Regions from separate parts of the Paenibacillus sp. HGF5 genome, predicted to be linked through region 1. Evidence: predicted binding sites of a transcription regulator. Region 1 holds the regulator's gene; the other holds the start of a gene.
What was found. Region 1 encodes Rex, which represses fermentation and respiration genes when NADH is low (regulators of the CRP and FNR family bind a similar motif). Its sites were predicted from a motif close to TTGTGAAATATTTCACAA; they were not measured.
Positions count from the first base shown of each region.

Region 1 (3,130 bases):
TTGTTCGGACTGCTTCCGGAACGCGGAGACGCTTCTCCGGGAGATGCCGGCCAATTCTCGCTCCGCCTGTCGCCGCTTAAGAAGCCGAAGGATTGGGATTCGATGGCCGAACTGGAGCATCAAATTCATCTGACGCTGGGCGATGTCGTGCGCAAGGGCGATAAGCTGATCGCCGAAATGAAGGAAGATTTGGATGACTACAGCGCGGACAGCCTGTTAACCGACCTTTCGGGCCTGTTTAAGGACCTTGCCGCGCATCGTGAAGACCTGCGATCCTTCATGGCCCTGAACGATGAGGGCACGGTATACTGGATGGAGGCGAACGGCAATTTCCGCAGCAAATCGCTGCAGCTGTATGCCGTGCCCGTCGACGTGAGCGCTCATTTGAAGGAATTGTTTTTTGACAAGAAACAAAGCGTGATTCTGACATCGGCGACCTTGTCGGTGGACAAATCGTTTCAGTTCATGATCGAGAACCTGGGTCTTCAGGAAGCGGCTGAAGCGGGGAACCTGAACACGGTTCAGCTCCCGTCCCCGTTTAATTATAGGGAACAGGCCCTTCTTGTCGTGCCGCGCGATTTTCCGAGCGTGAAGGGATCGGTCGGGGATGCACTCTTTGTGAATACGCTCGTGAAGTCTTTGGCCGATACGGCCGTCGCTACACATGGCCGCATGCTCGTCCTGTTCACTTCGTACCGGATGCTGCGCCAGGTGCACGAGCCGCTGAAAGAAGCGCTGGCATCAAGCGACATCACGGTATTGGGACAAGGTATGGACGGAACCAGCCGTACCAAGTTAATCCGAAGATTTCAGGACAACAGCGCTTCCGTGCTGCTGGGCACCAGCTCCTTCTGGGAAGGGGTAGACATCCCGGGTGAGGCGCTGACTTGTCTAGCCATCGTCCGGCTGCCGTTCCAGCCGCCGAATCACCCCTTGGTCGAAGCCAAGAGCGAACTGCTGCAGCAGCAGAAGAAGAATCCCTTCATGAAGCTTTCGGTTCCGCAAGCGGTCATTCGTTTCAAACAGGGGTTTGGGCGTCTGGTGAGAACAGCACAAGATAAAGGGATCGTGATCGTGTACGATACCCGGGTCATTGAATCCTATTACGGGAAGTATTTCTTATATTCCTTGCCGGGGCCGAAGATGGAGCACATGCCGACAGAGGGGATCGTTCCCCGAATTTCGGAATGGCTGCAGGAAGAGGCAAGCGCGGGAAACCAAGCTGAATAAAGTGAAACCAAGCACGATCAACAAAAAAAGATGTAGTTATTAGCCTATTATTAGGGGGAGCATGCATGAAATCGGAAAAAATTTCGGAAGCCGTGGTCCGCAGATTACCTGTATACTTGCGCTATTTGAATGAGCTTCAGAAGAGGGAGGTTTCCACGGTTTCCTCCCAGGAGCTGGGACAGAAGCTGGACCTCAATCCTGCTCAAATTCGTAAGGACCTGGCGTATTTCGGTGATTTTGGACGGAAAGGGATCGGATATGATGTTTCTTATCTGATCGAGAAGATTCGCCAGATTCTGAAGCTGGACCAGAAGATCAATGTCGCATTGGTCGGGGCCGGTAATCTTGGACATGCATTATCGAATTACAATGCATTCCTGAAGGATAATATGAAGATTGTGGCGATTTTCGATTCGTATTCTCCCAAAGTTGGCATGAAAATTAACAATTTGGTCGTACAGCCGATGGAAGAGCTGGAGAAGACGGTTCATGAGCACGGCATTCGAATCGGAATTATCACCGTTCCGGATTTCGAAGCGCAGAACGTAGCGAATCAGCTTATCGCCTCAGGGATCGAGGCGATTCTGAACTTTGCGCCAACCATCCTGAAAGCCCCAGCCCATATCCGGATTCATACGGCTGATTTTACAACGGATTTGCAAAGTTTGGCCTATTATTTGGATAACGGCAAGGAGGATGCAGCACATGACAACAACGAAGTGGATGGTTAAGAACGGAACGTTTGCTGTACTGGAGGAAGACCGATCCGTGCTTCGCGGATACATGGTGGTTGAGAACGACAGGATCACGTACCTGGGCGAAGAGGAGCCCGTCGTGGAAGAGGGAACAGAGATTATCGACGGAACCCATCTGTTCTTCCTGCCTGGATTGGTGAACACGCATGGACATGCCGCCATGTCGCTTCTCCGCGGTTATGGCGACGATCTGGCCCTGCAGGTATGGCTTCAGGAAAAAATGTGGCCGATGGAAGCCAAATTCACGTCAGACGACGTATATTGGGGCACATCGCTCTCCGTGCTGGAGATGATCAAGGGCGGAACCACGACGTTTGTCGATATGTATGACCATATGGATCAGGTCGCGAAGGTTGTCCAGGACTCGGGAATGCGCGGTGTCCTGACGCGCGGCGTAATCGGTTTATGCCCGCCCGAGGTACAGCAGCAGAAGCTGGATGAGGCGGTGGCATTCGCGAAGGATTGGCATGGCAAGGCTGACGGCAGAATTACGACGATGATCTCGCCGCACGCGCCTTATACCTGCCCGCCGGATTTCATCGAAAAATTCGTTCAAGCATCCCATGACTTGAACCTGCCTTTGCATACCCATATGTCCGAAACGGAAACCGAAGTGGCTCAGAATGTTAAGGATTACGGACTTCGCCCCGTTGCCCATTTGGAGAAGCTGGGCATGTTCTCCCGTCCTACGCTTCTTGCGCATGCCGTTCATCTGACCGATGAAGAAATCGAAGTCTTGGCCAAGCATCAAGTAGCCGTATCGCATAATCCCGGAAGCAATTTGAAGCTTGCCAGCGGAGTCGCCCGCGTACCTGCGCTGCTGAAAGCCGGCGTAACGGTGTCGCTCGGAACCGACGGACCTGCTAGCAACAATAACCTGGATATGTTCGAAGAGATGCGGCTGGCTGCCCTGATCCATAAAGGAGTAAGCGGGGATCCGACGGCCATTCCGGCCTCCGAAGCGCTTCGAATGGGTACGGAGTACGGAGCCAAGTCCGCTTTCCTTGAGGATATCGGTACGCTCGAGGTAGGGATGAAAGCCGATATGATCGCATTGAATACGGATCAGGCGCATTTCCTTCCGCGGACCGACTATATTTCTCACGCGATCTACTCTGCCAGCGCGAAGGATGTAGAGCATGTAT
Region 1 covers NZ_AEXS01000167.1:38,085-41,214, reverse strand. The annotation lists gene dinG (ATP-dependent DNA helicase DinG) at 1-1,230, shown strand, start outside; gene HMPREF9412_RS27515 (redox-sensing transcriptional repressor Rex) at 1,296-1,961, shown strand; gene HMPREF9412_RS27510 (amidohydrolase) at 1,936-3,130, shown strand, end outside.

Region 2 (3,130 bases), on a different contig from region 1:
CGATACCGTGCAGCGCAAGGCAAGCGAATCCGACTATCAGGTTACCGTCGTCATTCCGCAGTTCATCCCCAAGAAGGGCTGGCATAATTTCCTGCACAATCAATCCAGCCTGCTCATCCGGGCACATCTCCTGTATCGGCGAGACGTGATCATCACGACGGTTCCCTACCATTTAAAAAAATAGCGGGCTTGTTCCCTGCTTGATTCATTACTGGGAACAGCCTCGCCCATCACGAAAAAAAGCTGCGTTCATCCTCTACCTTCTACATAAAGGACGGTTGAACGCAGCTTTTTCTTTAAACCAGACGCTCGCCAGGCTTTCGGCATTATGAAGCGTTCTGCGCGGAATGAACCTGTTGAGGGGAGCTAGCCGATGGCGCAGGCGCCTGCTCGCCGCGCGGAGCGGCTGCGGCTTGGTTCTCCTTCTTCAAATACACGGTTCCGTATGTCGCTCCCACAAATAACGCGCCGCCAACGAAATTGCCCAGCCATACCGGAATGAAGTTCATCAGATACTCGCCCCAGCTGTAATAGCCTTCAAAAATCGCTGCCGGAATGAGAAACATGTTGGCCACCACGTGCTGAAACCCGATGGCGACAAACGCCATGGTCGGAAACCAGATCCCGAGAATTTTGCCGCTCATCTGATCCGATCCGTAGGACAGCCATACGGCGAGGGCTACGAGCCAGTTGCACCCAATGCCCGACAAGAAGGCTTGCAGGAAGCTGTCGTCCAGCTTATGCCCTGCCATGTCCACCAGCTTCTCCAGGTAAACGCCGCTGCCTGTCAGACCGGTCACATGGCCGAAGAAGTAAGCGACGAATAACGCTCCCAACATATTGCTGACCGTGACAAGCGCTAAATTCCGCATCATCTCCTTCGTGGAAATTCGTCTCTTGAATCTGGCCAAGGACACGGCCATCATGTTGCCCGTCAGCAGCTCCCCGCCTGCAAGCAGGACAAGAATCAATCCGACGGGGAATACCGCCGCGCCTACAAAACCGGCAATCCCTCCCCATTCCGGAGACGCTCCGGCAATCACGCGTATGTCAAGCAAAAAGCCGAGCGCAATAAATGCCCCAGCAAGGAATCCTAATATCATCACGTTTATGGCGGAGTTATGCGCTTTTTTCACCCCGTTCTCCACGGTAATCTCCGCAATGCGCTCAGGTTTATGGTAAGCCATGGTCACTCCCTCATTTCTTCCGCATCCGCCTTGTCTATCTATCCGAATGCAGCTCATGATATTCGTGTTATCGTTACCAACATTGTAACGCAGCTTCTTTGGCAAGAACGTGAATTATATCACGATCATGTCCGTCAGGGACGGACAGGTGCAGATGTGATGTTCAGTATGCCTTTATCTGCTGACCACGCTGCAGCGAGTAACATAGATCGGATTCGGTGTGCCCATTTACGCGAGATATGGATATAGGCATAGCACCTTGTCCACGGGTGGAGCTTTGGATTAACTTTAGCGGGGTGACTGCCTTTCGCTTCCTTCAAGAAATCGCATATGCCGAAAAAGCGGTGCCCGGGACTCGCCCCGGCACCGCTCTTTTGGATTGCTTTTACCAGGTACGAAATTCGTTCGTGTTTGATACCACTCTGCCAGACTCGGCATTACTTGCCCGTTAAGCCTTGGCCGCCGTCTCCATCCTAACAGTGGCTTCCGTTTCCTGCACCGGCACCTTGGCGATCGGCAGCTTCATGCTGATGAACGACGACAGCAGGAAAAGCGCGCCTGCCGTAAAATACACCACGACAATGGAGGTGACCGACATATACCATCCCGTAAGCCCGGAGCCGATGAGCAGCATGCCGGTAAATATCGGCGTCATCACGCCGTTCAGCCGGCCGATGAATTTCTCTTCCACCTGCTGCATCATCACCGCCATCAGGACCGTCTGCGCCATGGCCATCAGCACCCCGGTGACGAAGCGCATCGAGCCGGTCAGGATCGGCCACTGGGACAGCACCTCGACAAAGGTCGAGAGTCCAAGGAAGGCCAGCCCCGCAAACAGCAAGTAGGAACCTTTCACTTTGCCCGCAATCACCGCTGCGATCACACCGCCGATCAACATGCCCAAGCCCTCAAGCGCAGTGAACCACTGGACGCTGGACATCTCCAGTTGGAGACGCTCGGTGATGACGAAGATGTCAAGCGGCTGTACGAGCCCGCTGCCCAGCGCCAACAAAACGTAGACCACCAGCAGCACCTTCAACAGCCGGCTGGAACCGATGTAGGTGAAGCCTGCCTTCATGTCCTTTGCAAACGAACCGGCTGATTCCGAGTCCTTGGAAGGTTCGTCCACGGTGGAAGGCAGAAAGGCCAACACGATCGCCGAAGCGCCGAACAGAATCAGCAAGCTGATTAAAGAGGCCTGCAATCCAAATGCTTGATAAATCGTCGTGCCTACCATAGGCCCCAAAATGATAAACAGCGACATCGAGGTCTGGGATAACGCCGTGGCCGCGGGCACATGCTCATCCGGCAAACACCGCTTGATGATCTTCATGGACGATGGCTGCGAGAATTGCGAGACGACGGCCGAAACCAGCGTCACCGCAAACACGGCCTGCCAATATCCCGCATACACAACAAACAAAATAAGCAGAATGGATAAGAAGCTTAAAATGTCCCCCCAAATCATGGTTCGCTTAGGACGCCAACGGTCAGCCAGTACGCCGCCAATCATGGAAATCACGAAGATCGGCGCGTATTCAATCACGGTCAGCAGCGATACGGCGACCGGGTCATGGTTGCTCTGCTCCATAATGAAGAACAACAGCGCCATATTGCGGATCCAGATCCCGATATTTTGCATAAAATCAGACACCATCAACAGCACGAACGCGCGGTTGCCAAACAAATGCTTCATACTCCATCCCCCTGTTTAAAACCGACTATTCGGTTTATTTATTTTTGCGAAAACGCCCTTGCCTGTTAGCTAAGAAAAGCGTTTTCGATAAATCCTCCTACCGAACAGTACGCTATGAGCCTTGACCCGATAACACACCGTTCAAAAAGTACGTTACGCTCTTGCGGAACAGCTGTCTTGATTCCTCCTGGGACCGTTCGTAGTACGAAACCGACAACCCGTCCAGAAGCGATCCGAAAATAACGGC
Region 2 covers NZ_AEXS01000028.1:4,336-7,465, forward strand. The annotation lists gene HMPREF9412_RS05245 (APC family permease) at 1-184, shown strand, start outside; gene HMPREF9412_RS05250 (formate/nitrite transporter family protein) at 327-1,187, opposite strand; gene HMPREF9412_RS05255 (MFS transporter) at 1,636-2,883, opposite strand; gene HMPREF9412_RS05260 (TetR/AcrR family transcriptional regulator) at 2,996-3,130, opposite strand, start outside.
Region 2: the regulator Rex is predicted to act here: its motif matches at 1,295-1,312, upstream of HMPREF9412_RS05250 (formate/nitrite transporter family protein).